DNA from 3 places in the Tsuneonella sp. HG249 genome. Region 1 is predicted to be linked to each of the others. Evidence: predicted binding sites of a transcription regulator. Region 1 holds the regulator's gene; each other region holds the start of a gene.
What was found. Region 1 encodes LexA, which represses DNA repair genes until DNA is damaged. Its sites were predicted from a motif close to GTTCCNCNCTTGTTCT; they were not measured.
Positions count from the first base shown of each region.

Region 2: the regulator LexA is predicted to act here: its motif matches at 2,460-2,475, upstream of ACWPM1_RS04455 (ATP-dependent helicase).
Region 3: the regulator LexA is predicted to act here: its motif matches at 8,705-8,720, upstream of recA (recombinase RecA).

Region 1 covers NZ_JBSOQY010000001.1:1,688,136-1,698,670, reverse strand. Annotated here, with positions in the region: gene ACWPM1_RS08580 (sensor histidine kinase) at 1-765, shown strand, start outside; gene ACWPM1_RS08575 (hypothetical protein) at 762-962, opposite strand; gene ACWPM1_RS08570 (citrate synthase) at 962-2,248, opposite strand; gene gltX (glutamate--tRNA ligase) at 2,260-3,681, opposite strand; gene ACWPM1_RS08560 (ComEC/Rec2 family competence protein) at 3,712-5,892, shown strand; gene lexA (transcriptional repressor LexA) at 5,905-6,585, opposite strand; gene moaC (cyclic pyranopterin monophosphate synthase MoaC) at 6,695-7,168, opposite strand; gene trpC (indole-3-glycerol phosphate synthase TrpC) at 7,322-8,107, opposite strand; gene trpD (anthranilate phosphoribosyltransferase) at 8,104-9,096, opposite strand; gene ACWPM1_RS08535 (anthranilate synthase component II) at 9,093-9,677, opposite strand; gene pip (prolyl aminopeptidase) at 9,674-10,535, opposite strand, start outside.
Region 2 covers NZ_JBSOQY010000001.1:904,792-915,326, forward strand. Annotated here, with positions in the region: gene ACWPM1_RS04450 (response regulator) at 1-63, opposite strand, end outside; gene ACWPM1_RS04455 (ATP-dependent helicase) at 146-2,452, opposite strand; gene ACWPM1_RS04460 (hypothetical protein) at 2,559-3,152, shown strand; gene rsmD (16S rRNA (guanine(966)-N(2))-methyltransferase RsmD) at 3,226-3,771, opposite strand; gene ACWPM1_RS04470 (pseudouridine synthase) at 3,768-4,520, opposite strand; gene ACWPM1_RS04475 (aromatic ring-hydroxylating oxygenase subunit alpha) at 4,539-5,696, opposite strand; gene ACWPM1_RS04480 (AmpG family muropeptide MFS transporter) at 5,769-7,460, shown strand; gene ACWPM1_RS04485 (bifunctional folylpolyglutamate synthase/dihydrofolate synthase) at 7,457-8,749, opposite strand; gene accD (acetyl-CoA carboxylase, carboxyltransferase subunit beta) at 8,760-9,608, opposite strand; gene trpA (tryptophan synthase subunit alpha) at 9,605-10,390, opposite strand; gene trpB (tryptophan synthase subunit beta) at 10,387-10,535, opposite strand, start outside.
Region 3 covers NZ_JBSOQY010000001.1:883,186-893,720, reverse strand. Annotated here, with positions in the region: gene ACWPM1_RS04390 (NADP-dependent isocitrate dehydrogenase) at 1-420, shown strand, start outside; gene ACWPM1_RS04385 (FAD-dependent oxidoreductase) at 422-1,666, opposite strand; gene ACWPM1_RS04380 (cation:proton antiporter domain-containing protein) at 1,872-3,632, shown strand; gene ACWPM1_RS04375 (hypothetical protein) at 3,676-3,834, shown strand; gene alaS (alanine--tRNA ligase) at 3,864-6,512, opposite strand; gene ACWPM1_RS04365 (class I SAM-dependent methyltransferase) at 6,578-7,402, opposite strand; gene recA (recombinase RecA) at 7,557-8,627, opposite strand; gene ACWPM1_RS04355 (DUF4139 domain-containing protein) at 8,750-10,324, opposite strand; gene ACWPM1_RS04350 (DUF4139 domain-containing protein) at 10,336-10,535, opposite strand, start outside.

The DNA.
Region 1 (10,535 bases):
TTGCCGGAGCCAGGCAGTGCGGGCTTCGAATTGCTGCTGGTAGCGGACACCCCTCTACCCATGCGAGCAGCCGCCGCCCCCGAAATGCAGCGGGCCGCTGCTTCGTTTGGGCGCGAGCTTACTCCTGTTCTGCGCCAGCCGGTCTCGCGGATCATTGCGAACGCGGAAACCATACGCTCGCGCCTCGCCGGGCCGATCGCCGAAGAGTACAGCAACTACGCTGCCGACATCGCTTCGGCCGGTCAGCATTTGCTGTCTCTCATCGAGGATCTTTCAGATCTCGAGATTGTCGAAGCGGACGACTTCGTCACCGTGCCGGATCAAATCGACCTGGCCGATGTCGCACGGAGGGCGGTGGGCATTCTGAGCGTGCGCGCTCGGGAGCGTGGGACGGTCGTCACTGCCCCGGCCGAGGACGCGCCGGTCCCCGCGGTCGGCGAATTCCGGCGCGTGCTGCAAATCCTGCTTAACCTCGTGGGGAATGCCATCGCCTACGGGCCGGACGGCTCGACGGTGCGCCTGGTGACCGAACGTCAAGGCGATCGATCTTCGATCTCCGTGATCGACCAGGGCCCGGGCCTCGGTCGGGATCAGCGGGAAATGGTGTTCGAAAAGTTCGAACGCCTTGGCCGAAGCGGTGACGGCGGCTCCGGACTTGGTCTCTATATTTCGCGCAGGCTGGCGCGAGCGATGGGCGGCGATCTGACGGTCGAAAGCATCCCTGGCGAAGGCGCGAAGTTCAAACTGGAACTGCCGAGCGTTTAGCGTCGCCGGCTACCCCACCAGAACAGCGCGACACCGATTGCGACAGTAATCGCGCCGTAAACCGCCCATTGCCGCTCCGCGAGCATGAAGCTTTCGGCCGGCCACATCACCAGGCCGAGGCCCTGAAGCGCCCACAGGCCGCCAGCCAGGACCAGGGCGACGCCAAAAATCTGCGCCAGGACGCGGAGCGCGCGCATCAGCGCTTCTCCACCGGCACGTAGTCCCGCTGCGTCGGGCCGGTGTAAAGCTGGCGGGGACGACCGATGACCTGCGCCGGATCACTGATCATCTCATTCCACTGCGCAACCCATCCGACCGTGCGGGCCAGCGCGAACAGCGCAGTGAACATCGTGGTGGGGAAGCCGATCGCCGAGAGGATGACACCCGAGTAGAAATCGACGTTCGGGAACAGCTTCTTCTCGATGAAGTAATCGTCCTTCAACGCCATTTCTTCGAGGCGCAGCGCGGTTTCGAACAGCGGATCGTTGACCTTGAGAGCATCGAATACCTCGCGCACCGTCTTCTGCATCACGGTCGCCCGGGGATCGTAGTTCTTGTACACCCGGTGGCCAAAGCCCATCAGGCGGAACGGATCGTTCTTGTCCTTCGCCCGGTCGATGTAATGCGGAATCTTGTCCGGAGTGCCGATTTCGCGCAGCATGTTGAGCGCCGCCTCATTCGCGCCGCCGTGGGCGGGTCCCCAGAGGCAGGCGATGCCCGCCGCGATGCACGCGAACGGGTTCGCGCCCGAGGAGCCGGCAAGGCGAACCGTCGAGGTAGAGGCGTTCTGCTCGTGATCGGCATGAAGGATGAAAATCCGGTCCATCGCCTTCTCGACCGCCGGCACGACTTCATAGGGCTCGGCCGGCACGCCGAAGGTCATGCGGAGGAAGTTGCCGGTGTAGCTCAGCGAGTTGTCCGGATACTGGAAAGGCTGGCCGACAGAGTACTTGTAAGCCATCGCCGCGATCGTCGGCATCTTGGCGATGAGGCGATGGCTGGCGATCTTGCGCTGCTCGGGATCCGAAATGTCGCTGCTGTCGTGGTAGAAGGCGGAGAGTGCACCGGCGACGCCGCACATGATCGCCATCGGGTGGGCGTCGCGGCGGAACCCGCGGTAGAAAGTCGCCAACTGCTCGTGCAACATGGTGTGGCGGCTGATCGTATAGGTGAAATCGTCCAGTTCTTGCTTCGACGGGAGCTCACCGTTGAGCAGAAGGTAGCTGACTTCCATGAAGCTCGATTGCTCGGCGAGTTGCCCTATGGGGTAACCGCGGTGCAGCAGGACGCCTTCGTCGCCGTCGATATAGGTAAGCGCGCTCTCGCAGCTGCCGGTCGACTTGTAGCCGGGATCGTAAGTGAATGCTCCGGTCTGGCCATAGAGCTTTCGGATGTCGATGACATCGGGGCCGACACTGCCTTCGAGGACCGGCAGGTCGATGCTCTTGTTGTCGAAGATCAGCGTTGCCGCTTTGTCCGCCATGGTCTGTCTCCTTAAGCAGTGTGACCCGCGCCGGCGGGGGCCACTAGTGCGTCGAGCCGCGCGAGCGATTCCTCCCGGCCAAGCAAGGCCAGAACGTCGAAAATTCCCGGCGACGTCGTCGTCCCGGTCAAAGCCGCGCGCATCGGTTGCGCCAGCTTGCCCAAACCGAGCCCAAGCTCCTCTGCGTAAGCCTTGAGGTTGGCCTCGAGCCCCGTCACCGTCCAGTCGCTTTCCGTATGCAGCCGTGCAGAAATATTTGCGAGCAGTTTGCGCGCGTCGGGCGTGATCAGGGGGGCCGCCTTCTTGTCCAGCTGCAGGGGCCGGGTCTTGAACAAAAACTCTGCGCCCTCAGCGAGTTCGATCAGGTTCTTCGCGCGCAACTTAAGCTGCGGCATGGCCTCGGTCAACAAACCCACGTCGGCCTGGGGGCCGATCCTGTCCGCGATCAGTGCAGCAAGCCGGGCGTCGTCGGCCTCGCGGATGTAATGGCCGTTGAGGTTCAGCAGTTTCTTGGTGTCGAACCGGCTCGGGCTCTTGCCCACGCCGGCGAGGTCGAACAACTCGATCGCCTCTTCGCGGGATATCTCCTCGCGGTCCCCATGACCCCAGCCGAGCCGCAGCAAGTAATTGAACACCGCTTCCGGGAGCAGGCCCATCTCGTCGCGATATGCATCCACCCCGACCGCGCCATGACGCTTCGACAACTTCGCGCCGTCCGCCCCGAGAATCATCGGGACATGGGCATAGACCGGTTCAGGCCATCCCATGGCTCGAAGGATCACGAGTTGGCGGAACGCATTATTGAGGTGGTCGTCACCCCGGATGACGTGGGTCACGCCCATATCGTGATCGTCGACCACCACCGCGAGCATGTATGTTGGCGTGCCATCGGACCGCAGCAGGACGAAATCGTCTAGTTCGCTGTTGGCCACCGTAACGGTGCCCTGAACCTCGTCTTCGATCGTGGTCTCGCCATCTCGCGGCGCTTTGACGCGCACGACATAGGCGGCATCGGCGGGCCAGCTAGCAGCCTCGGCGTCGCGCCAATCGCTGTCGATGCGGAAGGTGCGGCGTTCCGCCTGCGCCTTGGCACGGCGCTCAGCCAGCTCTTCCGAGGTGAGATAGCAGCGATAAGCGGCCCCCCGCTTGATCAGCTCGTGCGCGACTTCCGCGTGACGGGCCGACCGTTCGAACTGGAACATTGGGGGTTCGTCCCCTTGCAGGCCGAGCCATCCCAGGCCGTCGAAGATCGCGGCGATCGCCGGCTCGGTCGAGCGGGCGCGGTCCGTGTCCTCGATCCGTAGCAGGTACTTGCCGCCATGGTGGCGGGCGTAAAGCCAGTTGAATAACGCCGTTCGCGCGCCGCCGATGTGGAGAAATCCGGTGGGCGACGGAGCGAAGCGCGTAACCACTTCTCCGTTAGCGCTTGCCATCCGAATTATCGTCCTTATCCAATGGCTTCCATGGCAACTCGCATAGTGCCGCTGGTACCCATGGGGGAGGGTGAACCGCCGGCCGATGCTGCAGTGCAGCGGCCTTGGCGCAAGGCGATGCGGTTGTCCAGTGTCGGGGACTTCGCCGAGCGCTTCCTGGCGACGGCGGCATTCGATCGGGCACCTTGGCTGGCGATCGCACTGGCCGGCGGCATTGCAGCTTGGTTTGCTTTGCCCGGCCCGACCGCTTGGCTCTTGTGGCTCGGGCTAAGCTTGCTCGGAGCGCTCGCGGCGGCGACCCTTTGGCGCGATAGCGACGAACGAGGCGAGCTGCGCCGTGCAGGGATTGCCATTGGTTTGCTTGCAGCTGGCGGGCTAGCACTTGTGTGGACGCGATCGGAAGCGGTCGGGGCCCCGCCGCTCGACCGGCCCCAGGTGTTATGGATCGATGGACGCGTGCTCGAGCGCGAGGATCAGCCGGCGGAGGACCGCGTCCGCCTGACGCTAGCCTATCGCGACGCCGAGGCTGGCGAGGCGCGCAAGGTGCGGGTCAATGTTGCCCCTGAGCATATGGCATCCGGTGTGGCCGAGGGCGCGCGGGTGAAGGTGCGCGCTCGCCTGATGCCGCCGGGGTCGCCAATGGTGCCGGGCGCCTACAACTTCGCCCGCACGGCGTGGTTCGCCGGTCTTGCCGCGACCGGCAGCGCGATCGGTCCGGTCGCCGTGATCGAGCCCGCGCCGCCAGGCGGGGGCATGGCACATCTGCAGCGCCGGTTGTCCGCACACGTGCGCTCACGGGTTGAAGGCTCGCCGGGCAGCATCGCCGCTGCTTTCGCGAGCGGGGATCGCGGAGGCATCCCTGAGGCCGACGAAGCCGCGATGCGCGATTCCGGGCTTACGCACCTTCTTTCGATCAGTGGGGTCCACGTCAGCGCGGTCATCGCGGCGACCTATTTCCTGGCCATTCGCCTGCTCGCTCTGTGGCCGTGGCTGGTGCTGCGAGTCCGCCTGCCGTTAGTGGCGGCGGTCGCCGGGGCGGGGGCCGGCCTAGCATACACGCTTCTGACGGGCGCGGAGGTGCCGACCGTGCGCAGTTGTATCGGTGCCTTGCTGATCCTAGTCGCCTTGGCGCTCGGGCGCGAGCCTTTGTCGATGCGCATGGTCGCTGCCGCTGCGATGATCGTCCTGTTGATGGTGCCTGAAGCGTTGGTGGGGCCGAGCTTCCAGATGAGTTTCGCCGCGGTAATCGCCATCGTCGCGCTACACGAAGCGGCGCCGGTAAGGGCATTTCTCGCCCCGCGCGAGGAGGGCTGGTTCGCACGCGGGGGCCGGCGAGTGGCGATGCTCCTGCTTGCCGGCATCGTCATCGAGATCGCGCTGATGCCCATCGTGCTGTTTCACTTCCACCGGGCGGGGTTTTACGGTGCGCTGGCCAATGTCGTCGCGATCCCCCTGGTTACGTTCGTATCGATGCCGCTGATTGCACTGGCTCTTGCGCTCGATGTCGTCGGCGGCGGGGCGCCGGTCTGGTGGCTGGCGGGCAGGTCGCTCGATTTCCTGCTGGAGATTGCGCGGTTCACAGCGGCCCAGCCGGGCTCGGTGCGGCTGATGCCGCAGATGGGGATGATGACGTTTGCCCTCTTCGTCATGGGCGGGCTGTGGTTGGCGCTGTGGCATGGCAGGAGGCGCGCGCTCGGGTTGGTGCCCGTGATGGTTGGAACCGCGTTCCTCGTGGCGACCCCCAAACCGGATGTGCTCGTCTCCGGAGATGGCCGAAACGTCGGCATTGCCGGGGCAGGAGATCGGCTCCTGGTGCTGCGCGAGGGACGCAGCGATTTTGCCACGGATAACCTGCTCGAGCTTGCCGGCGTTGAAGGCGAGCCGATCCCCCTGGAGCGATGGGGCGGGGCGCGCTGCAACCGCGAGTTCTGCATCGTGTCGTTGCCGCGGCCGGAGCGGGATTGGACACTTGTCATGGCCCGCAACCGTTCGCGGATCGAGGAGCGCGCGCTGGCTGCGGCTTGCGAACGGGTCGACATCGTGATTGCGGACCGTTTCCTGCCGCGCAGCTGTGTCCCGCACTGGCTCAAGGCCGACCGCCGCTATCTGCAGGAGAGCGGAGGACTTGCCCTTTATCTGGAAGGCGAATGGATCGCCTCGGTTGGTGAAGTCGAGGGCGCGCATCCATGGTGGACCTTGCGCGGACGCTAGGTTCCGACGAGATCAGTGATACCGGCGCAGCAGGCCTGCCAGCTTGCCCTGTACCTTCACCTCGTTCGGGCGGTACACCTGCGGCTCGTACGCCCCGTTGGCGGGGTCGAGCCGGATCATCCCATTCTCGCGGCGGAGGTACTTGAGGGTGGCTTCCTCGTCGCGCACGAGCGCGACCACGATCTCCCCATCGCGGGCGATGTCGGTCCGCTTCACGAGGGCGAAGTCGCCGTCGAATATGCCGGCCTCGATCATCGAATCGCCGGAAACCTCAAGCGCGTAGTGCTCGCCCGGTCCAAGCAGGGCGGCAGGCACCGGCAGCGTGCTCTGGCCTTCGAGCGCCTCGATCGGAACGCCGGCAGCGATCCGGCCGTGCAGCGGCAGCTCGATGATATCGTTGGCGGGCTGGCGCACGGCGGTTACCGGGCGAAGCGGAACGACGTTGTCGTTGGCCCGAGGGCGCGGTGCCGCGACGGAATCCTCCGGTTGCCGGATGACTTCAAGGGCCCGGGCGCGATTGGGCAGGCGGCGGATGAAGCCGCGTTCCTCGAGCGCCGAGATAAGCCGGTGGACGCCGGACTTGCTCTTGAGGTCGAGCGCCTCCTTCATTTCCTCGAACGAAGGGGAAATCCCGCTTTCCTCGAGCCGAACGGTGATGAACTGAAGAAGCTCGCGCTGCTTGGCGGTCAGCATGCCACTCTATCCCCAACTACCGTTCCAATTCGGGAACGAACGTGGAACAATTAGGCAACTTGTCAATCCGCGTCAAGCCATTCCCCGAGCGGGCGAGTAACGATCCCTCTCAACCCGTAGCGCGCCATTGACCGGACTTGCCGCCGGTCTTCTCAAGCAAACGAACGCCTTCCACGACCATGCTCTTGTCGAGCGCCTTGGCCATATCGTAGATTGTCAGAAGCGCCACGCAACATGCTGTCATCGCTTCCATCTCGACGCCTGTTCGGCCGGTAAGAGAAGCCTGGGCCCGGGCTTCGATCGCATCGTCGTGGAATGTGAAATCGAGCGTTACCGATTCGAGCGCAAGCGGGTGGCATAGCGGGATAAGCTCGGCAGTCTTCTTTGCGGCCATGATCCCCGCGACGCGGGCGACGGCGAGCACGTCGCCCTTGGGCCCGTCGCCCTCGCGGATCGCGGAAAGCGCCGCGGCTTTCATTCGGATCTGCCCGGCCGCCGTTGCGGACCTGGCGGTATCGCGCTTGCCGCCGACATCCACCATTCGCGCGGAACCCGTCTCGTCGACGTGGGTCAAGCCGTTCATGCCGGCCCCCTGTTGGATTCGGTACGGTTCCGACACAGTTCGACGACTCCAATGGAGGGGGCCGGAACGGCCATATCGAGACGGAAGGGGAAGGATGGAATCGCGGTCATCGGTCGACCATGACGATTCGAAGCCATGTAGGAAAGCGCGAGTTCAGCCCTGCAGTAGCGAGCGGGTCGCCGCTTCCACGTCCCGCGCGCGCATGAGGCTCTCGCCCACCAGGAATGCCCGCACCCCCGATCTCGCCAGACGCTCGCAGTCCGCATGGCTCTCGATCCCGCTCTCGCCCACGAGGAGCGTTCCGGCGGGGACGCGGGACGCGAGGCGCTCGGTGGTCGCGAGGTCGGTGCGGAAGGTCTTGAGATCGCGGTTGTTGACCCCGATCAGCCGCGAGCGCAGGTGCGCCGCGCGATCCAACTCGCGTGCGTCGTGCACTTCGACCAGTACGTCCATCCCGCGCTCGATGGCCGCCGCTTCGATCTCGGCCATCAAACCGTCGTCGATCGCGGCCACGATGATCAGGATCGCGTCCGCCCCGATCGCACGCGCTTCGGCTACCTGCCAAGGGTCGATCATGAAGTCCTTGCGCAAGACCGGCAGGACGCACGCACGGCGGGCGTCCGCGAGGTAATCCTCGTGACCCTGGAAATAGGGGGCGTCGGTGAGCACGGAAAGGCACGCCGCGCCGCCTCGTTCGTAAGCCACCGCGTGCTCGGCGGGCCGGAAATCTGCCCGGATCAGTCCCTTGGACGGGGATGCCTTCTTGATCTCGGCAATCAACGCGAAGCCATCGCGAGCCTTCGTCTCCAGCGCGTTTCGGAAACCCCGGGGGGCGGTCTGCTCCTTCGCAAGCCGGTCGAGGTCGCCGACCGTGGCCATGCCCATGCGCGCTGCGATCTCATCGCGTTTGGTCGCGCAGATTTCCTCGAGCTTGTTCATCGGGCGAGGTCGATCCACCGGGCAAGCAGCGCCTCGGCGCGGCCCGAGTCGAGCGCTTCGGCAGCCATCGCGGCGCCATCGGCGTAGGATTCGGCCTTTCCGGCGATCATCAGCACCGCGCCGGCGTTGAACAGCACGGCGTCGCGGTACGGGCCCGGCGCACCCATGAGCAGCGCCTGCAGCGCCTTCGCGTTATGCGCCGCATCGCCGCCGCGAATGGCCTCGATCGGCGCGGTGGGCAGACCGGCTTGCGACGCGCGTGCGCGGCGCATTTCCCACTCGTTCCCCTGCACATCGGCAACTTCGTTGCCGCCGGCGAGGCTGAGCTCGTCGAGTCCCTCGTCCCCCGACACGATCAGTGTCCGCTCGGTGCCGAGGCGGGCCTTGGCTTCGGCGTAGATCGGCACGTAGGCCGGGCGGGCAATCCCGATGAGCTGGCGCTTCACGCCAGCGGGGTTCGATAGCGGGCCCATCAGGTTGAAGATCGTCCGCTGGGCAAGCCGCTGGCGAATGGGCTGTATACGCGCCATCGCCGGATGATGGTTCCTGGCGAACAGGAAGCAGATTCCGATTTCTGCCAGCGACTTCTCGGCGGTTCTTCCCGCGGCTTCCATGTCGAGCCCAAGCGCTTCGAGCGTATCGGCAGCGCCGGCCTTGCTGCTCGCGGCCCGGTTGCCGTGCTTGGCCACCGGCACCCCGGCAGCGGCGGCCACCAGGCTGACCGCGGTCGAGACGTTAAGGGTGTGGTGCCCGTCTCCCCCGGTGCCGCAGCAGTCCACGGCATCCTCGGGCGCCGAAATCGGGATGAGACGCGCACGCAGCGCGCGAGCGGCGCCGGCGATTTCGTCCGCGGTCTCTCCTCGGTCGGACAGGGCGACCAGGAACCGCGCGATCTCCTCGTCGCTCGTTTCGCCGTCGAGCAGGGCCCCGAACACCCTCTCGGCCTCGCTTTCGCCGAGATGCGGCTCGACCGGCGGCAGCGCGGTCACGCGCGCGCCTTCGCCGCGATGCCGCACATGGCGAGGAAGTTGGCGAGCAAGTCGTGGCCGTGCTCGGTAGCGATGCTTTCCGGGTGGAACTGGACCCCGTGGATCGGCAATTCGGCGTGGCGAAAACCCATCACATGGGTATCGTCCGAAGTGGCGTTGATCTTTAGGTCGGCCGGAATGTCCTCCACCACCAGCGAGTGATAGCGGGTTGCCGTGAAGGGCGAGGGGAGGCCGGCGAACACGCCGCTGGCGTCATGACTGACCGGAGAAGTCTTGCCGTGCATCAGGCCGCCGCGAACGACCCGCCCGCCGAAGTGCTGGCCGATGGCCTGGTGGCCGAGGCAGACGCCGAGCAGCGGCTTGCCTGCGTCGGCGCAGGCCGCCACGAGATCGAGGCTGATTCCGGCCTCGTTGGGCGTGCACGGCCCGGGGCTGATGAGGAACCCTTTGGCGTTGGTGCGCAGCGCCTCGGCCGCGGTCAGCGCGTCGTTGCGCTCCACTCGCACCTCGGCACCCAGTTCCATCAGGTAATGGACCAGGTTGAAGGTGAAACTGTCGTAGTTGTCGACGACCAGGATCATCCAATGCCCTCGGCAAACCGGTCGGTGGCGCGCACCAGGCCGTCGGTAATGCCGGGCTCCGTGAACAGGTGGCTGGCATCGGGCACGATCTGCAAGTCTACTTCCGGCCACGCCTTCTTGAGCGCCCATGCGGCCGCCGGCGGCGTGCAGCAGTCGTGGCGGCCCTGGACGATGACCCCCGGGATACCGCGCAGTTTCGCTGCGTCGCGCAGCAACTGGCCGGGCTCCAGCCAGCACTTGTGGCGGAAGTAGTGCGTTTCGATGCGGGCGGTGGCGACGGCGTTTTGCCCGTCCGCCATGTTCTCGATGGTCTCTTCCTCGGGAAGCAGCGTCACCGTGACGCCCTCCCAGCGGTTCCACGCGCTGGCCGCCGCCTTGCGCACCTCGGGGTCCGCGTCGTCGAGCAGCCGGATGTACGTTTCCAGCAGGTCGCCGCCGCCGTGCTTTCCGGCATGGTCGACGAAGCGCTCCCATTCCTCGGGATAGAGTTCGCTCGCGCCGTACTTGTAGAGCCAGTCGAGCTCGTTTTGCTCGCACAGGAAGATACCGCGCAGGATCAGTTCGGTCACGCGCTCGGGATGTCGCTCCGCGTACGACAGGGCGAGGGTGGAACCCCAGCTGCCGCCGAACACCTGCCACGTTTCGTGGCCGCACATCTCGCGCAGCTTCTCGATGTCGGCGACGATGTCCCAGGTGGTATTCGCCTCGAGGCTGGCGAACGGCGTGGAGCGGCCGCAGCCGCGCTGGTCGAACAGCAGCACGTCGTAGCGCTTCGGATCCCACTGGCGGCGATGCTTGGGGCTGCAACCCGCGCCGGGCCCGCCATGGAGCATCACCGCGGGCTTGGCGCCCCGAGTG
Region 2 (10,535 bases), 780 kb from region 1:
GATGCATTGCATCTCAAGTGCGACGAGGAACTCATCTTCCACGATCAGAATAGTCTTCGACATCACGGAGGAACGCGGAGGAACACCCTCGGTTCCACCGATTTCGCCTGAAATTAGTCCTTTGCGTCGAAGCGAGGTCGGCGGCTCAGGCGACAGACACGAAGCTGTCGATGACCCGCTTACGGCCAGCCTGCTCGAACTCGATCTCGAGCTTGTTACCTTCCTGGTCGACCACCTCCCCATAGCCGAACTTGTCGTGGAACACCCGCTGGCCGACCGCGATGTCGCCGCGCGGCTTGGCGGCGAAGCTGGCGGCGCTGCGGATATTCTCCTTCACCCGATGGGGTGTGGCGTCGTAGCCGGTGGTCAGAGCCCTCTGCCACCCCGGACCGCGCGTCAGGGTGCGCGCGGGCTGCGCCCGCGCGAGGTGGGCGAATGGGTCGTCGTGCTCGCTCATCTGCGCGCGCCACAGCGAAGCGCCGCCGGTGAGCGTGGTTTCTTCCGAGATGTTGTCGGCGGGCAGCTCTCCGACGAAGCGACTCGGGATCGAGCTGGTCCACTGCCCATAGATGCGGCGGTTGGCGGCGTGGAGGATCGTGCAGCGCCGCCGCGCGCGGGTGATCGCGACGTAGGCTAGGCGACGCTCTTCCTCGAGCGAGGCGAGGCCGCCCTCGTCGAGCGCGCGCTGGCTGGGGAAGACGCCTTCCTCCCAGCCGGGGAGGAAGAGGTGGTCGAACTCGAGGCCTTTGGCCGCGTGGATGGTCATGATGGTGACCTTCTCGCCCCCGTCGTTGCGGTCATTGTCCATTACCAGCGCGACGTGCTCGAGGAAATCGCCGAGGGTGTCGTATTCCTCCATCGCGCGGGCCAGCTCGGAGAGGTTTTCGAGTCGCCCGGCGGCCTCGGCGCTCTTTTCCGCTTTGAGCATCGCCTCGTAGCCGCTCTCGGCGAGCACCAGGCGGATGAGCTCGGCGGACGCGGTGGTCTCGGCCATGTCCCGCCAGCGAAGGAACTGGCCCATCAGCTGCGCGATCGTGCCGCGCGCGCGGGGTGGCAGCTCGTCGGAGTCCGCGAGCTGGAGCGAAGCGGCGGCAAGCGGCATCCCGGTGGCGCGGGCGTGGCGGTGCATCTGCTCGAGCGTCTTGGCGCCGAGGCCACGCTTGGGCTGGTTGTAGATACGCTCGAACGCGAGGTCGTCGGACGGGCTGGCGATCACCCGCAGGTAGGCAAGGGCATCGCGGATCTCGGTGCGCTCGTAGAAGCGGAAGCCGCCGATGATGCGGTAATTGAGGCCGATCTGGATGAAGCGGTCCTCGAACTCGCGCGTCTGGTATTGCGCGCGAACGAGGATGGCGACCTGGTCTAGGCCCGCGCCCTCGCGCTCGAGCCGCTCGATCTCCTCGCCGACGCGGCGCGCTTCCTCGGGCCCGTCCCAGACGCCGATCACGCGAACCTTTTCGCCCGCGGGAACCTCGGTCCACAGCGTCTTGCCGAGCCGTTCGCTGTTGGCGTTGATGAGGCCCGAGGCGGCAGCGAGGATGTGCGGGGTCGAGCGGTAGTTCTGTTCGAGCTTGATCACCGCCGCGCCGGGGAAATCCTTCTCGAACTTGAGGATGTTGGCGACCTCAGCACCGCGCCACGAGTAGATCGACTGGTCGTCGTCCCCCACCACGCAGATGTTCTTGCGCTCCTGCGCGAGCAGGCGGAGCCATAGGTACTGGACCTGGTTGGTGTCCTGGTATTCGTCGACGAGGATGTACTTGAAGCGCTGCTGGTAGTGCTGGAGCACCTCGCGGTTGCTGCGGAACACGTTGAGCATGTGGAGCAGCAGGTCGCCGAAGTCGCAGGCGTTCAATGCCTTCAGCCGGTCCTGGTAGAGCCGGTAGAATTGCTGCCCCTTGCCGTTAGCGTAGGCTTCGTTCTCGATCGCATCGAGGTCCTGCGGATTGAGCCCGCGGTTCTTCCACCGGTCGAGTAGCCCAGCGAGCTGGCGCGCGGGCCAGCGCTTTTCGTCGAGGCCTTCGGCGACGATCAGCGTCTTCAGAAGGCGTAGCTGATCGTCGGTGTCGATGATCGTGTAGTTCGATTGCAGTCCGACGAGCTCGGCGTGGCGGCGCAGCATCTTGGCGCCGATCGAGTGGAACGTGCCGAGCCAGGGCATTCCCTCGACCGCTGGGCCGATGTGCCGCCCGACACGCTCGCGCATCTCGCGGGCGGCCTTGTTGGTGAAGGTGACACAGAGGATCTCGCTGGGCCAAGCTCGCCGCGTCGCGACGAGGTGGGCGAGTCTTGCGGTGAGCGCCGCAGTCTTTCCGGTACCCGCGCCGGCTAACATAAGCACGGGGCCCTCGGTGGTCAGAACTGCCTCGCGCTGTGGCGCGTTAAGTCCTTGCGCATAGGCCGGAACTTGTTCGTCGGCGGGAGGCGCAGGGATGGCGGGATCGGACGTCATGGGGATGCGAACAGCTAGGGAACATCGCCCGTGGGCGCAACCCGCCGTCGGAACCTGCGGAATGTTTAGTGCGTAGTCAAAGGGACACCCCATCAGGAGAGAACCGATGAACAAGCTGATTTTCGCCGGCGCCGCCGCGCTGGCGCTGGCCATTCCGGCCGGAGCACAGGAACTCGCCGTCGCCGCTGACGGCGACGTGTATGTGCTGACCCCGACGCAGAAACCAGTCTACGACGCGTGGCCGCTCGAGCGACGCTCAGGCTACGACGCATGGTCGAACGACTTCAAAGTATATTACTGGACGCTCACGCCCACCCAGCAGGAAGGCTGGTGGATGCTAAACGACGAGCAACGCACTCGACTCTACGCGATGGCCCCAGAGGCGCGCGTCGCTGCTTGGGAATCGATCGCAAAGCAGATGGCGAGCCTCCCGTCGGCCAATGCCTCGGCTACCGCGCAAGTTGCTACCACAGCGGCGGCCGCGAATGCCGTCGCCGGCCGCGACCCGCAGATGGTCAGCAACGCAGTCACTCAGACCACCCCAGCGGCGACGGCGGGCGAATATCCGCTGTGCAGCGCGACCGTGACCGACAGCTGCATTAACCCGCGTGAAGCGGGCAAGAACTACGGCAACCGTCCGCTCAACTACTGGCCGGGACGGCCGGCCAGCGAGATCCCGGGCAAGAAGCCGCAGAAGTAATCCGTCCGGGTCGCAGAAACGGGGAGGGGCGCTCTGCGAGGGGCGCCCTTTGCCCATCTGGGCACCGTGTCGCCTAGCTAGCGAGGCGAAGCAGGGTGAGCTTGGCTTTGCCGACCTTCCTCTCCGCATCGACGGTCAGCCGGTCCACTTCGACCGCCTCCTTGCTTCCCGTTTCGGCTGCGATCCAGGTCGCGGGGCCGATCCAGCCCAATCGCAGTAATCGGTCGCAGGCAACCGCCGCCGCGCCGGTGCCGTATGGCGGGTCGAGCAGGATGAGGTCGAAGGGGGTCCCCACCGCGCCGAGCGCCATCACCGACCCGGCGCGCACATCAGCCCGGCCGCGCGCGCCGAACGCCGAAATGTTGGCGCGGATCGCATCGAGCGCGCTCTTGTCGCTGTCGGCGAACAGGCACGATGCCGCGCCGCGCGACAGCGCTTCCAGGCCGAGGGCTCCCGACCCGGCGAAGAGATCGGCGACCGCCAGCCCCTCCAAGCTGCCGACCCGGCTCGTGAGCATGTTGAACAGGGTTTCGCGCGTCCGGTCGGCCGTGGGCCGCGTTGCCTCTCCCTTGGGCGCGACGAGCTTGCGGCCGCGCCATTCGCCGGCGATTATCCTCATGCCTTGAGGCTCTTGCGCAGCCTCTCGACCTGCACTTGCGGAATTTCGGCAACCGTGCCGCGCGGCAGGTCACCGAGATTGAACGGGCCGTAGCCGACGCGCAGCAGGCGGCTGACCTGGAGCCCGAGATGTTCCAGCACGCGCCGCACCTCGCGGTTCTTCCCCTCGGTCAAGGTGAGCAGGATCCACCGGTTGCGCCCGGCACCGCGCTCGAGGTCGGCTTCGATCTTGCCGTAGCGCACGCCGTCGATTTCGACGCCTTCGATCAGCTCGTCGAGATCCGCCTGGCTGACATCGCCGAAAGTGCGGGCGCGATACGTGCGGGGCACGTTGGACGATGGCAGCTCGAGCGCACGCTTCAGGCCGCCGTCGTTGGTGAGGAGGAGCAGGCCCTCGGTATTGAGATCGAGCCGCCCGATCGGCATCACCCGGGGGGCATTGCGCGGCATGGCGTTGCGCAGCGCGGTGTAGATCGTCGGCCGGCCCGAGAAGTCGCGCTCGGCGGTGATCAGACCCGCCGGCTTGTGAAACGCGAACACCCGCGTGGGCTCGGCGCGTTCGACCGGCTTGCCGTCGACGGTGACGCCCTTGAGATCGGGCAGGATCGTTGCCGGCGTGTCGAGCACTTTGCCCGCAATCGACACGCGGCCCTCGGCGATCATCCGCTCGACCTCGCGCCGGCTGGCGACGCCCGCGCGCGCGAGCAGCTTGGCGATGCGTTCGCCTTCGGGTCGTGGGCTATCGGGCATGGCGGGGCGACTAGGCTTTCAGTTCGCCGCGCGCAACGCCTCGCTGACGGTCTGGTGGAAGCGCTGGATGCCGCCTTCGAGGGTGCCCAGCGTCAAGTGCGGAACCGCGCCGGTCGAGAGACCCTGTTGGCCGAGCTCGGCGGCGCGGAAGTCCTCGGCCGCGAACACCCCGCCGTCGAGCAGCGCCCAACTCCGTTCCCAGTGGTCGCGCGCCTTGTCGGTGGCGGGAGGCTCAGGGATCAGCATGAAATCCTCGACCAGCGTGCGGTCGTGCGAGGTGGGCCACAGCGCCATCACGTTGATGTAGTCGGGGCTGGGGATGATCACCGTCGCGGGGAGTAGCTGGTAGGCGAACGTCACCCGGCGACGCAGCGCGGCCATGTCGGTGAGGTCGATCCCGTCGAGTTCGTCCACTCGGCCAACGGCACTTCGGGCGTGCGGCCCGATCATGTCGCCGCTGGTCACCCCATCCTTGAAGAACGGCCCGATCGTCTTCGCGTGGAGGCGGGTGACGTGGTAGCTTTCAAGGAACGCGTCCATGATCAGCTTCCAGTTTCCACGTACCTCGTGCGTCTTGCGGCGAAAGTGGAAGTGGTCGGCCGCCCCGAACGCGTCCATGTCCTCGCCCAGCGTGCGGGCGAGTGTGAAGTCTGCTTCGTCTTTCGGAGAATACCAGATCAGCCCGCCTGCCTCGCAACTCGGCAGCTCGACGAGATGGTAATCGGCTTTGTCGAGGCCCGGAAACGCATCGGGCCGCGGCAACGCGAGAAGCGCGCCGTCGAGCCGATAGGTCCAAGCGTGGTAGGGGCACACCAGACGCGCGGCGCACTCCGCCTCGGTACCTTCGACCAGCCGCGTGCCGCGATGACGGCACACATTGAGGAACACGTGGGCTGCGCCCGCCTTGTCGCGAGTGACGAGCAGCGGCTTGCCGGTCAGGTCGTGCGGCACCGCCATGCCCGGTTCGGGCAGGAGCGCGCTGGGGCAGAGCACCTGCGGCAGTCGATCGAAAAGCGCTGCCTTCTCGCGCGCGAAATGGTCTGGGTCGGTGTAAACCGATGCGGGAACCTGCGTAATCCCGCTCGCGGGCCGCGTCTCGCCGCGCGCGAGGGCCTCGGCGAGCGCGAGCTGGCCGGCGGTGGGGCTTTTCCCCGGCGCGGTTACGGCCTCGTTCATGGCCATCTTCCCTATTCCTCTGCCGGCGCTAATTGTCGCACGAAACAACGATATCGGGAAGGACGCTAGGGAATGGCCGAAGCCGCTGCGAAGAAACCGGGGTTCCGCACGCTCGTGCGCGCATTGGGCAACCGCAAAGTCGGATTCATGGCGCTGTTCGGCTTTGCCAGCGGCCTGCCCTTCGCGCTGTTTCTCGGCACGCTCTATGCCTGGCTGACCGAGGCCGAGGTCGATCTCGAGACCATGGGCGTGTTCAGCCTGATCGGGCTTTCCTACGCCTTCCAGTTCCTGTGGTCGCCGCTGGTCGACCGGATCGACATCCCGTTCTTCCGCAAGCTCGGCAAGCGCAAGCAGTGGATCGTCCCGGCTCAGCTGGTCCTGGGCGGCGTGCTGGTGGTCATGAGCCTGCTCGACCCGCGCAGCGCCCTCGGGCTGTTCAGCCTGCTGGCGGCGATCGGCGCCTTCGCCAGCGCCACGCAGGACATCGCCATCAACGCCTGGCGTATCGACATCGCCGACGACGATGCGCCCCTCGACATCTTGTCGACCGTCTACCAAATGGGCTTTCGCCTCTCGTCGCTGGTGGGCGGCGCGCTGGCATTGATCCTGGCAGCGCGGATCGGCTGGCCGCAGACCTACCTGCTGATGGGCGGAATCCTGCTGGCGATCGGTATCGCTGGCCTGTTCGCGCCCGACGCCGACGTCGTTGCGCCTACGGCGGAGCAACAGGACGCGATGCTGGAGTTGCGCCGCAAGGGTCAGCTATCGCCGAAGGTCCGCATGCAGGCGTTGCTGGCGATCGGAACGCTGTGGGCCGCCGCGCTCACCACCGTGATCGTGTTCATGGTCATGTCGATGACCGCTGCGCCCGACGACCGGCCCGACCCGACCGCGTTCACCGCTACCGCCGGGCCGCTGATCGTCATCGCGACCATCGTTCTTCCCGCGCTGATCGCCGGCTGGCTGGTCGGCAAGCAACGCAACCCCGACCTGCTTTTGCAGGAGGACGTTCCGGTCGCCACTGGCGGTGCAGTGGTCGCCGACCATCTCTACCGCGCGCTGGTTCTCCCGTTGGTCGAGTTCGTCGGCCGGCTCGGCTGGTCGCTGGTACTGATCCTCGCGCTGGTGCTCACCTACCGCATCTGCGACGCGATCTGGGGCACGTTCGCTTACCCATTCTATCTCGGTGAGTTGAAGTACACCAACGACGAGGTGGCGCTGGCTTCCAAGTTCATCGGCGTGGGGGCGATCGTCGCGGGGCTCGCTATCGGCGGCACGCTGCTCACCACGATCGGCCGGATGGCGACACTCACTCTGGGTGCTGTGCTCGCCTCGCTAACCAACCTCCTCTACGCGGACCTCGCGGCGGGCGGGCATACGATGGGCGCGGTAAGCGACGGCGTGGGCTTGACCGCCATGGTGGAGAGCTTCGGCGCACGGCCCGAGCTTGCGAAGCTGATCATCACGATCGGCGCCGAGAACCTCGCCGTCGGCATCGCCGGGGCGGCGTTTGTTGCGTGGCTCTCGTCGATCGTCGCCAAGGGCTACAGCGCGGTGCAGTACGCGCTGTTGTCCTCCCTGACCCTGCTTGTCGGCACTCTCGGACGCGGTGCGCTGGGGCAGGCGATCGAGGAGCGTGGCTTCTACGACGTGTTCATCTTCACCACCGCCATCGGCGGGATCGCAGTGGTGCTCTGCCTGCTCGAATGGGCGCGCGAACGGCGCTCGGCCAATTCCGGAGTGGTAGCCCCCGAAGCGGCTTAGTCGGGGATCTCGCCGTTGGCGCGCAGCACTTCGCCGGCGAGGTAGAGCGACCCGCAGATCAGGATGGGTTTTCGGTCGGCGGGAACGCTGCGCAGTGCGTCATCCACGGTAGGGTAAGCGCGCGCGCGAGATCCGAATGCCTCGGCTGGATGGCTCTCGCTGCCTGGCACCGGGACTACGGCTATGCCGGCGATGCGATCGCCGAGCGGATCGACGATCGCCAGCGGGTTCTTGCTCGCCAGCATCCCGATGACGAGGTGCAACGGGCGATCGAAGTGCCGCGCGATCGCGGCGCCCGCATCGGGGTTGTGCCCGCCGTCGAGCCAGACCTCGGTGCCGGGAACGAGCGAGGTCAGCGGCCCCTCGCCGAGCCGTTGGAGCCGGGCGGGCCAGCGAGCGTCGGCGATACCTTCGGCCAGCGCTCGGGCGCTCACGGGTACGAAGTCCTGGTGGCGCAACATCGCTACCGCGAGCGCGGCGTTGTCGGCTTGGTGCGCTCCGGGCAGCGCGGGGTAGGGGAGTGCGAGGCGCCCATGCCGGTCCTCGTACTCGATTTCCTTGGCCAGATGCGCGGACCAATCCCGCCCGCGCATATGCAGCGGAGCGGCCGCGATAAGCGCGGCGCGCTCGATCTCGAGCTCGGCGGCCTCCGGATAGGCTTGCGTGATGAGCGGACGGCCGGAGCGGACTATGCCCGCCTTTTCAAAGGCGATACGGGCCAGCGGATCGTCGGGCGTGCCTTCCTCGGGGGCGAGCAGGAATGCTTCGTGGTCGATGCCGAGGCTGGCGATGCCGCAGGCCGCCGGATGCTGGATCACGTTGGTCGCGTCGAAGCGGCCACCGAGGCCGACCTCGATCACGCAGGCGTCGGCCGGGCTTGCCGCGAAAGCGAGGAAAGTGGCGGCCGTGGTGACCTCGAAAAAGCTCGGGCCGAGGTCTTCGCCCGCGTCGAGCACTTCCTGTAGGCGCGCGGCCAGCTCGGCGTCCGAGATCAGCGCGCCGGCGATCCGGATGCGCTCGTTATAGCGAACCAGGTGCGGCTTGGTGGCCGCGTGAACGGTCAGCCCCTCGGCCTCGAGGATCGCGCGCAAGTAGGCGCAGGTCGAGCCCTTACCGTTGGTGCCGGCGACGTGAAACACCGGCGGAACGCGGTCCTGCGGGTTGCCGACGCGGGCCAGCAGCGCGCGAATCGTCTCGAGCCCGAAGCGCCCTTGCGGCAGGGAGAGCTTGGCCAGCCGGTCGAGCTGCGCCTGGACCGCCGGATCGCCGGAGCGCGCGAAGTCCTTCAAGGCCGTGCCCTCAGGCTGCTTTGGAGGGCGCCAGGTAGTCGATCAGCGTCGCCAGTGTCGATCTGAGGTCTTTGCGCGCCACGACCATGTCGACCATGCCGTGCTTGTGGAGGTACTCGGCGCGCTGGAAGCCTTCGGGAAGTTGCTCACGGATGGTGTCCTGGATCACTCGCTGACCGGCAAATCCGATCAATGCGCCCGGCTCGGCAATGTGGACGTCGCCGAGCATGGCGTAGCTGGCGGTGACGCCGCCGGTGGTGGGGTCGGTCAGAACGACGATGTAGGGCAGTCCGGCTTCTCTGAGGCGGCGGGTCATCACCGTCGCCTTGGGCATCTGCATCAGGCTGAGGATGCCCTCCTGCATCCGCGCGCCGCCGGCCGCGGTGACGACGATGTAGGGGCAGCGGCGGCTGAGCGCCCGCTCGGCCCCGGCGCAGAAGGCGGTGCCCACTGCCATGCCCATGCTGCCCCCCATGAAGGTGAAATCCTGCACCCCGACGACGGCTGCGCGGCCGTCGATGCTTCCGGAGGCGACGCTGAACGCATCATGGTGCGGGTTCTTGGCGCGCGCCTTTTTGAGGCGGTCGGTGTACTTGGAAGTGTCCTTGAACTTGAGTGGGTCTTCGCGGACCGAAGGCTGGGGCAACAGGTCGAAGCCTGCATCCATCAGGATTGCAAGCCGCGTGTCGGCGTCGATCCGCCCGTGATGCTCGCAGCGCGGACAGACGTGGAGGTTCTCCTCGTATTCCTTGACGAACAGCATCTCCTGGCAGCTCGGGCACTTGACCCACAGGTTGTCGGGCGTCTCGCGTTTGGGCGCGAAGGGCAGCGCGTTGCGGACGCGGGTGATCCAGCTCATAGAAGTTCCTTCCGTGCGGCGTGGACGGCCTCGGCTAGCGAAGCGGTCAATGCTTGCAAGCGTTCCGGTGCGCCGGGCTGGGCGCACAGCTCGACCAGCGCTGAGCCCACGACCACGCCATCCGCGACCCGCGCGATGGCGCCGGCCTGCTCGGAGGTGCGGACGCCGAAGCCCACCGCGATCGGCAGGTCGGTGGCCACCTTCAGACGGGCAACCGCGCTTTCGATCGAACCGGTGGCAGCCTGCTGCAGACCAGTGATCCCGGCGACCGAGACGTAGTAGACGAACCCTGAGGAGCCTTCGAGCACCGTCGGCAGGCGTGCCGTGTCGGTGGTCGGGGTGGCGAGGCGGATGAGGTCGATGCCTGATGCGCGCAAGGCGGGGCCGAGCGAGTCGTCTTCCTCGGGTGGGATGTCGACGCAGATCACACCGTCGACCCCGCACCCCGCGGCCTCGGCGGCGAACCACTCGGGCCCGCGGCGGATCATCGGGTTGGCATAACCCATCAGCACGAGCGGAACATCCCGGTGGCGCTCGCGAAATTCGTTGGCGATCATCAGGACATCGCGCGTAGTCGTGCCGGAGGCTAGGCTGCGCAAGTTGGCCGCCTGGATCGCCGGCCCATCGGCCATCGGATCGGTGAACGGCATGCCCAACTCGATCACGTCCGCGCCCCCCGCGACCAGCGCGTCGAGATTGGCCGCAGTGTCACCGTCGCCTGCGGTGATGAAGCACACGAGCGCCGGGCGCCCCTTGGCGAAGGCGGCGGCGAGGCGGGTCACATCGCGACCCCGAGATGCTCGGCCACGGTGAATATGTCCTTGTCGCCGCGCCCACAAAGGTTGGCGAGGATGATCGCGTCGCGGTCCATCTCCTTCGCTCGCTTGGCGACCGCCGCGATGGCGTGGCTGGGTTCGAGCGCGGGGA
Region 3 (10,535 bases), 800 kb from region 1:
AAGAACTACGACGGTGACGTGCAGTCGGACCAGGTGGCCCAGGGCTTCGGGTCGCTCGGCCTGATGACTTCGGTGCTGCTGACGCCCGACGGCAAGACCGTCGAGGCCGAAGCCGCGCACGGCACCGTCACCCGCCACTACCGCCAGCACCAGCAGGGCAAGGCGACCAGCACCAATCCCATCGCCAGCATCTTCGCCTGGACCCGGGGGCTTTACTACCGCGGCAAGTTCGACGGGACGCCCGAAGTGCAGAAGTTCGCCGAAACGCTTGAGCGGGTGTGCATCGAAACCGTCGAAAGCGGCAAGATGACCAAGGACTTGGCGCTTCTTATCGGGCCCGAGCAGGCGTGGATGACCACCGAGCAGTTCTTCGAGGCGATCGTAGAGAACCTCGAGAAGGAAATGGCCGCGTCGGCCTGAGCTAGGCGTTCCCGGCGACAGGGGAGCGGACGTGCTCCTGCCGCACACCGTGGCCGATGAACCAGCCGGGAATGCGGCGCAGCAGTGGGTAGCGGTCGAGCAACCGCATCGGTAGCGGCGGCTTCTCGGGCAAAGAGCGAACGCCTGAAATCACCGGCGTCAGCAGGCTTTCGTGAACCGTTCGCTGGGCGGACTGGATCAATCGCGTCGGGAATAGCCGTCGCCGCTGCACCTTAGGCAGCAGGCTATCGACCGAATCTCCGCGGGCCAGCGGCGCCCCGAGCAGGTTGGCGGTGGCGATTGCGTCCTGAACGGCCAAATTGATCCCAATGCCACCAACTGGGCTCATCGCATGCGCCGCGTCGCCGATGGCCAGCAATCCCGGTCGGCTCCATTCGGTCAATCGGTCGAGTGAAACCGACAGGAGAAAAACGCGCTCCCAGTCGGGCAGCGCCCCGGCCAAATCGGCCAAGTCGGGGCCGGCCGCGCGGATGTCTTCGCGGAAAGCTTCGATGCCGCGCGCTTTGATCGCATCCGCCCCGCCCTTCGAGATGACAAACGCGCACTGCCAATAATCTTCGCGATCGATCATCACGAGGAGCCGGTTTCCCACAACACTTCCGCGCAAAGCGGTTCCGCGAGCCGCTTTCGGCACCGCGAACCAGAACACGTCGATCGGAACACCGAGCCTTTCGAGCGGAAGCACTTGGCGGGCGATCGAATCCCGGCCGTCGCAGGCGACCACGACCCGGCCAGCGCAGATTTCCTCGCCCGACCGCAATAGAACGCCTGCGACCCGCCCATCCGCCTCCACGAACCGCTCAACCGACGCCTCCATTCGCAACCCGAAGCAAGGATACTTCGCCGCTTCATCGCGAACGAAATCGAGGAACTCCCATTGCGGCATCATGGCGATGAACGGGGCCGGCATCCTGAGGTGGGAAAGGTCGCCTAACGTCATCGGCCAGCCGTTCCAGTTGATCTCGGCGCGATCGATCCGGTTGTGCGGGCGCTGCAAGAACCGCTCGAGCAGGCCCAGTTCGTCGAGTGCCTGCATTGTCGAGGGGTGGACCGTATCCCCGCGGAAGTCGCGAAAAAAGTCGGCATGCTTCTCGAGCACGAGCGTTCGGACCCCGGCGCGGGCCAGAAGCAGCCCGGTCATCATGCCCGCAGGGCCCCCGCCGACGATGATCACGTCCGGCTCCATCAGGTTAGGCATAGCCGATTTCACTGCCCCGCAGGACATTTGATTTTCCTACAGGGCTCAGAACGGGTTAGCAGGGCGGCATGAGCCCGCTGCCCTCCCCCATGCTTGTCTTCGGCCTGCACACCGCAGATTCGAAATGTCACTCCAAAACGGCTTCAAGCGTGCGTTTTACGGATGAGGGAAGCCCTTCGGAAGTTTTTCGCGAAGCCGGGGTCGGTGTGCCATCCGGGCAGGTCTTTCGCGGATGACCGAAGGCCTGACCCAGTCGACAATGCTGTCCGATGGGCTCGTGATTCTCGGCGCGGCGGGGATCGTGATTCCGGTGTTCCACCGATTTCGCATCACGCCGGTCATCGGCTTCATCCTGATCGGGATTCTGGTGGGCCCGTTCGGGCTCGGCCGGCTCGTTGCCGAGCAGCCATGGCTCTATCACGTGACCATCACCGAGCCCGAGGCGCTCGAGCCTTTTGCCGAATTCGGAATCGTGCTGCTGTTGTTCACGATCGGCCTCGAGCTATCGTTCAACCGGCTGTGGACCATGCGCCGGCTGGTGTTCGGTCTCGGCGCGCTGGAAATGATCATTGGCGGCGCGCTGCTCGCGACGGCCCTCGCGGTGATGGGAGAAGGCTGGACCGCGGCTCTGGCGCTCGGTTTTGCCCTCGCCCTCTCGTCGACGGCGATCGTCTTGCCGATCTCGGGCACCACGAGCCCCGTCGGGCGCGCCGCGCTCTCGATGTTGTTGTTCGAGGACATTGCGATCGTCCCCATCATCTTCGTGCTCGGCGCGCTGGCGCCTTATGCCCGAAGCGAAGGACTCGACGGACTGTTCAGCACAGTCTGGCAAGGGCTCGCCGTCGTGGTCGCGCTGCTGGTCATCGGCCGGCTCGCGCTGCCTCGCCTTTTCAGCCAGGCGGCCCGCACCAAGAGCCCCGAACTGTTCCTCGCCGCCAGCCTGCTGGTGGTGATCGGCGCCTCGCTCGCCACCGCCGCGGTTGGCCTGTCGCCCATCGTCGGCGCGCTCATCGCCGGTCTGCTGATCGCCGAGACGGAGTACCAGGGCGAGGTCGAGGGGATCATCGAGCCGTTCAAGGGTCTCGCCTTGGGCATATTCCTCATCACCGTCGGCATGAGCGTCGACCTCGCGATGATCTGGGCCAACCTCTGGGCGATTGGCCTGGCGGTGGTCGGCGTGCTCGTGACCAAGGCCATCGTGACCGGGGTGCTCCTGCGGATGATGGGCGCCCGGCGCGGCACCGCGGCGGAGACCGGCCTGTTGATGGCCTCGCCGAGCGAGACCACCCTGATCGTCCTCTCGGCGGCGACCGCGGCGCTGGTGATCGATCGCGAAACCGCGCAGTTCTGGCAGATCGTCACCGCCATCGGCCTGACGGTTACACCCCTGCTCGCACGGCTGGGTGCACTCGTCGCCCGCCGGGTCGAGCCGATGCCCCCGTTCGAGGACGACCTCGGCGAGGCGCGGGCGATCATTGTGGGAGCCGGCCGCGTCGGGCAACTCGTCGCCGATATGCTCACGGTGCACGGCATTCCCTACGTCGCAATCGACAGCGATGCGGACCTCATCGAACGCACCCGCCGCAAGGGTTATCGCGCGACTTTCGGGGACGCCGCCCGCGGCAACACACTCGACCGGATGGGGATAGACCGTGCTCCGGCGGTCATCCTGACGATGGACGAGCCCGTGCTGGCGCAACGCCTGACCGGCAAGCTGCGCAGGGCCTATCCCGATCTGCCCATAATCGCCCGGGCCCGCGATCTGGCGCACGCTTCGGCGCTATACCGCGCCGGCGCCAGCCACGCGGTGCCGGAAACCCTCGAAAGCTCGCTGCAACTGAGCGAAGCGGTGTTGGTCGACCTGGGTCTGCCGATGGGCCCGGTGATCGCCTCGATCCACGAAAAGCGCGACGAATTCCGCGAACAGATCCGCAGCGACGCGGAGCTCTCGCATACGCCCAAGTTGCGTACCGGTGCGTTCGACCGGGGATAGATTGACGCTCCGAGCCGTTGACCGGGCAGAGGAGACGAAGACTATGACCAAGCCGAACCAGCCCGAAGACCAGTCGCCGGCGCAGCAGGCCGGGGAAGAGAACGGACGGATCAAGAAGCCGCAGCGCAGCGAACGAGAGATGGTCGATCTGGCCCGCGGCAGCGAAGTGGAAACGCGCGCGGCAGCGAGCCGGCGCAGCTGAGGCCCGCGTCGCCGGAACGGTCCGTTCGTTCAGGCGGCCGGTACGCTCGCCAGCGCGGTGCGAACCGCGGCGATAGCGTCGGCCGCCCTGCTGCCGTCAGGCCCCCCGCCCTGGGCCATGTCGGGTCGGCCGCCGCCGCCCTGCCCGCCGAGTGCCGCTACTCCGGCACGGACAAGCGAGACCGCGTCGTAGCGGCCGACTAGATCGTCGGTCACCGCCACCGCGATCGCCGCGCGACCGTCGTTGACCGCCACGATGGCCGCGACGCCCGTGCCCAAGCGCGACTTGGCTTCGTCGAGAAGGCCCCGCAGCGCCTTTGCCTCAAGGCCATCCAGCACCTGGCCGGAGAACTTCACCCCGCCCACGTCCTCGTCGGCCGCGGCCGCCTTGGGACCGCCCGCACCCAGCGCGAGGGCCTTCCTCGCTTCGGCCAGCTCGCGCTCGAGCCGCTTGCGTTCATCAAGCAGCGCCGCAAGTCGGGCGGGGACGTCCTCGGGAGCCGCGCGGACCGCAGCCGCGGCCTCCTTCAGCGCGTCTTCGCGGTGGACCAGCCACTGCCGCGCCGCCTCGCCGGTTAGCGCCTCGATCCGGCGCACGCCCGAGCTCACCGCGCTTTCCGACACGATGCGCAGAATGCCGATATCGCCGGTGGCGCGAACGTGCGTGCCGCCGCACAGTTCTACCGAGTAAGTGTCGCGGCCCATGCTGAGCACACGCACCTCGTCGCCATACTTCTCGCCGAACAGCGCCATCGCGCCCGCGGCGATCGCGTCGTCGGGGCTCATCAGGCGGGTCGTGACCGGCTCGTTCGCGCGGATCTCGGCGTTCACTTCGGCTTCGACCGCGGCGATGTCTTCCGCCGTCAACGGTTTAGGGTGGGAGAAGTCGAAGCGGAACCGGTCGTCGGCGACCAGCGAGCCCTTCTGCGTCACGTGTTCCCCCAGCCGGCGGCGCAGCGCGGCATGAAGCAAGTGCGTGGCCGAGTGGTTGGCACGGATACGGTCGCGGCGGTCGGCGTCCACCCACAAGTGCACCGTATCGCCCACCGCTATGGTGCCGGCTTCGATCCGGCCACGGTGCGCATGGAGCCGCCCGAGCGGCTTCGAGGTATCCTCGACCGCAATCTTGAGCCCCCCCGGGGTGCTAATGGTGCCGGCGTCTCCGCTTTGGCCGCCGCTTTCGCCATAGAACGGGGTCTGGTTGGTGAGGACCACGATCTCCGCACCGGCGTCGGCGCGGTCGACTTCCTTGCCATCTTGCACGATGGCGGTGACCCGGCCCTCGCCTTCGGTGGAGGTGTATCCGGTGAACTCGGTGCCGCCCTCTCGCTCGGCGATGTCGAACCACAACTCGCCGTCAGCCGCCGAGCCGCTGCCCTTCCACGCGGCCCGCGCCGCGGCTTTCTGCCGCGCCATCGCGGCATCGAACCCGGCGCGATCGACCGCGATACCGCGACTCCGAAGTGCGTCCTCGGTCAGGTCGTAAGGGAAGCCGAACGTGTCATAGAGCTTGAAGGCGGTCGCGCCGTCGAGCTCACCACCCTCGGCCATGCTGCCGGTCGCTTCATCGAGCAGCTTGAGCCCGTTGGCGAGCGTCCGGCGGAACTGGGTCTCCTCGCGTTCGAGCGTCTCTTCGATCAGTGGCTGCGCACGACCGAGCTCGGGGTAGGCCTGCCCCATCTCCGCCACCAGCGCGGGCACGAGCCGGTGCATCAAAGGCTCGCTTGCGCCCAGCAGGTGCGCATGGCGCATCGCACGGCGCATTATCCGGCGCAACACGTAGCCGCGCCCCTCATTCGACGGCAGGACGCCGTCGGCGAGCAGGAAGCTTGTCGAGCGCAAGTGGTCGGCAATGACCCGATGGCTCACCTCGGCCTCGGTACCGGCTTTAGTAGACGTGAGACTCTTGGAAGCGCCGATCAGCGCCTTGAACGTGTCGGTGTCGTAGTTGTCGTGAACGCCCTGCATCACCGCAGCGACGCGTTCCAATCCCATACCCGTGTCGATGCTGGGCTTCGGCAGCTCGCCGACGATCTCGTCGGCCGCCTGCTCGTACTGCATGAAAACGAGGTTCCAGATCTCCACGAAACGGTCGCCGTCCTCGTCAGGCGATCCAGGGGGGCCACCGGGAATGTGATCGCCGTGATCGTAGAAGATTTCCGAGCAGGGGCCGCAGGGACCTTCCGAGCCCATCGCCCAGAAGTTGTCCTTGGTCGGGATGCGGATGATCCGCTCCTCTGGCAATCCGCTGACCTTCCGCCAGAGATCGAACGCTTCATCATCGGTGTGATAGACAGTCGCCGTCAGCCTGTCGGGCCTAAGCTCCCATTCCTTGGTGAGCAGGGTCCACGCATGGAGGATTGCCCGCTCCTTGAAATAGTCGCCGAAGCTGAAATTCCCGAGCATCTCGAAGAATGTGTGGTGGCGCGCGGTATAGCCAACGTTGTCGAGATCGTTGTGCTTCCCGCCCGCGCGGACGCACTTCTGGCTGCTGGCCGCGGTGGGTCCGGGAGGCGCTTCCAGGCCAGTGAAGATGTTCTTGAAGGGCACCATGCCAGCGTTGACGAACATCAGCGTCGGATCGTTGTACGGAACCAGCGGCGCGCTCGGCACCACACGATGCCCTTGGCCCGCGAAGTAGTCGAGGAAGCTGCGGCGGATTTCGTTCGTCGAGGTCATCTTGTTTGGCAGGTAGTTGCTGGGGCTAGGGCGGACAAGCGAATTGCGGTCTAAAAGTGGCAGCGTCAGCCGCGCCGGCCGGTCACGATCCAAGCGGCGGCCGGAAATCCCACCAGGTTGCCTTCGCGCCGGCTGTGTAGCCAGCGCTCTAGCCGTTCGATGAACGCCGCGCGCTCGTCGGACGGTAACTCGGTGGCGGCCGCTGCAGCCGGCCCGATCGACAGGAAGAATTCGGTGGCGTCGGCGGCGGGGTCTTCGCCCATTCCGGCGATATAGGCAAAATCTACCGCCTCGAAGGCAATGTCACTCCAGCCGGCCGCCGTCAGGATGCTCTCGACTTCGTTGGGATCGGCGAAGGCGAAGGGGCCGGGGGCGCCGGGGGCAGGATGCTGCAGAGTGCCCGGGGGCAGCAGCTCCGCGATCTCCGTAGCCCAGGGATTCTCCGCCCGGGCGCGGAAGCACGAGAAGAGCAACCCGCCGCGCGGCGCAACCAATTGCGCCAGATGAGCGAATGCGCCGACTGGCTGGTCGAAGAACATCACACCGTGGCGAGAGACGACGAGGTCAGGGTGGAAGCCAGGGCGTGACCAGTGCGACGCGTCGGCCACTTCGAACGACGCATTGGCGAGATGCTCCCCGCGCTCTCTTGCGGCCTCGACGAGCGGTACGCTGATGTCGATCCCGACGATCTGCGCATCAGGGTTCCCGCGGGCGAGAGCGAGGGTGAGCTCCCCGGCACCGCAACCGACGTCGAGCGCCGCCGAGATACGCTCGGTGCGAGCGCGGCCGAGCAGGCGTTCGGTGAGGCCGGCAAAGCTACGGTCGGTGCGCCGCCATTCCTGGGCCCACTTGTTGCCCGTTCGGCCTTCCCAGTCGCTTCGGCTCGTCATCTCGCCCTCCCTGCAGATGACGGGATTGCGGTGAGTCCGGCGGATTGCAAGCGACATACGTCTGCCGAAAGGGAAAAGCCGGTGCGGGCCGCCTGGGCACACGCACCGGCTTTCCGGTTTGGCGGGCGCGGGGGGTGCGCCCTTCACTTGAAGATCAGATGTCGTCTTCCGCGTCCGGGCCCGTCATCATCTCTTCGGCGACGGCGTCGGTCCGGCCGCGAATGGCGGCTTCCAACTTGTCGCAAACCTCGGGGTTGTCTTTCAGGTACTGCTTGGCGTTCTCGCGGCCTTGGCCGATGCGGATCGAGTCGTAGCTGAACCAGCTTCCCGACTTTTCCACCAACCCAGCCTTGACCCCGAGATCGAGAATTTCGCCTATCTTCGAGATGCCTTCGCCGTACATGATGTCGAACTCGACCTGCTTGAACGGCGGCGCGACCTTGTTCTTGACGACCTTCACCCGGGTCGAGTTGCCGACGATATCGTCGCGGTCCTTGATCTGGCCGGTGCGGCGGATGTCGAGGCGGACCGAGGCGTAGAACTTGAGCGCGTTGCCGCCGGTGGTGGTCTCCGGATTGCCGTACATCACGCCGATCTTCATGCGCAGCTGGTTGATGAAGATGACCATGCACTTCGAACGGTTGATCGAGCCGGTCAGCTTGCGCAGCGACTGGCTCATCAAACGAGCCTGAAGGCCGACGTGGCTATCGCCCATCTCGCCTTCGATCTCGGCCCGAGGGACCAGCGCGGCGACCGAATCGACCACGAGCACATCAATCGCGTTCGAGCGCACAAGAGTGTCGACGATCTCGAGCGCCTGCTCGCCGGTGTCGGGTTGCGAGACGATCAGCTCGTCGATGTTGACCCCCAGCTTCTTGGCGTAGCCGGGGTCGAGCGCATGCTCGGCGTCGATAAACGCAACGGTGCCGCCCAGCTTCTGCGCTTCCGCCAGCACATGAAGCGCGAGCGTGGTCTTGCCCGAGCTTTCCGGACCGTACACTTCGATCACGCGGCCCTTGGGCAGGCCGCCTACGCCAAGCGCTATGTCGAGGCCGAGGCTGCCGGTCGAAATCGTTTCGACCTGCATCGTTTCCTTCTGGCCGAGCTTCATCGCCGAGCCCTTGCCGAACGCGCGGTCAATCTGCGCGAGCGCGGCGTCCAGCGCCTTCTGACGGTCCGTATCCAAGTCCTTGCCTTCCACCAGCTTGAGATTCGAAGCCGCCATGACACACCCTTTCGCGTTTTGCCTAGGCCCGCAGGCCACCTGTCACCCGAAGCGGTATGTATCTGCTTTGTTCCAATAGAACAAGGAGTGAACAAAAATTTTTGTGCTGGAACGGCAGATGCTTAGTTGTTGCCTATCGTCCACCGTAGTTCGCGGCGGCCATTGGCAGGCACGGTCGTTTCGTAAATCCGCGCTCCGTCCTTCACCCGGGTGCCTCGCAAGCCACCGATCTTCGCGGCCCCACCCCCCAACGTGAGTCGCAGGCGGACCGGCGAGGGGTTTGCATTGCTTGCCACGAGCTTCATCGGGATACGCTGGCCTGCTTCAAAATCGGTGTCACCTTCGGCCGCGCACGATACCGCCACTTGGGGGCTTTCGCCGAGCGCGATCTCCAAATCTTGCCCCGAGGCATAGTCTCGCAACCGCTGCTCGCCGACGAGAAGTTCGCCTTTCGAAGTGCTTTCGAACACCGTGATGCCCCCATTGGGCAGGGCGACTCCCAGCCCATGTTTGGCGTCGTTCACCGATGCGAGCAGCAGTCCGGCCTGGCCCACCTCGTCGAGATTACCCCACGGGCTGCAACTCGCGGTGTGCAGCAGCCTTCCCTTGACCGCATCACGGTCAAGGAACGCGACCTGCTTCTGGCTCTGCGCTGCCACTGTCACCGGCTCGGGCACGCGATACAGTTTCAGATCGGCGAGGTCTTCCTCGCGCGCCACCATCGCCGCGCGCGACACCCGAGTGCCGGTCACGACGACGTCTTGCGCTTCCAGCATAATCGCCGGGGCCGCGGCTGGGGGTGGAGGCGGCGGGGGCGGCGGCACGGGATGGCGGACCGGCGACCCGGCCGCGGTGCTGCCGAAGGGATAGCACATCAATCGCAAGGGCTTGCCTTCCGGCGGGTCGGACAGGCTCTCGTAGTCGCTTTCCACGCGTAGCTTGCCGGCGACCGCCATCAGTTCGGCGTCGGGAAAGCTCTGGCCGTTGTCGTTCACCAGCGTCAGCCAACTGGTGAGCCGCATCTTGACGTTGTCGGCCGAACCCCCGTCGTCCAGCGTGGCGACGTAGTGAGCCTGCCAATCGAAGCCCCACGAGAGATAGGTGAGCGTGACGGTATAGGTCCCGCCCGCCGGCGACGAAGTGTCGATGGAATAGACCGGCCGCGCCGAAAGACCCGCGGGCACGCGGTCGAACGTGAGCTTTTCCGGGAGGCCCGAACAACGCACCGCCTCGAACCCCGAGCTGGTCTGCAACACTAGGCCCCCGTCGGCGCGGGTGCGGACGATCGCATCCTCGCGCGTTTCGCGCCCGGTCGCGGGGTTGGTGCGGGTGAGCGTCACGCGGTTGCCGAGCGTGCCGTCGACCAGCGCGCCTGGGCTCAGCAAGGCGGCGTTGCGGTTCTTCTCGATCGTGCCCCCAGGAAGGCCGGTGACGATTGCGGTGACCGCCACCATGCCTTCCGAAACACCCTCGAAGCGGATCGTCGTCTCGCCAGGAGGGAGGGTGACCTGCCGGGTCTCGCTGATCATCGCAAACCCGCGCGGCCAATCTCGATCCATCACGCCGTCGGTCCCGCGATTAGGATCGCGGTACACCGTCACCGCGAGCTTCTCGGGCGGCGAAGCATCGACCGCGTCGCGCGCGGCGAGTGGCTGGACGACCGCCGCCAGCAGCAAGGTCGAGAGCGTCCAGCGCACCGGCCGACTCCTCAGTACCGCGTCTCGTAGGTCACGCGGACCTCGCGCTTGCCGTTGGCGGGCACCGACACGAGGTACTTGCGGGTGTCGGCGTTGAGCTGTTCCCCGGGGACATCTTCGCTAGTGATCCGGAAGTCGCGGCTCCACCAGCCGCGGTCGAGACCGCTCTGGGTAAGCTCGACGTCGACCGGCGTGGGTTTGGCGTTGGTGA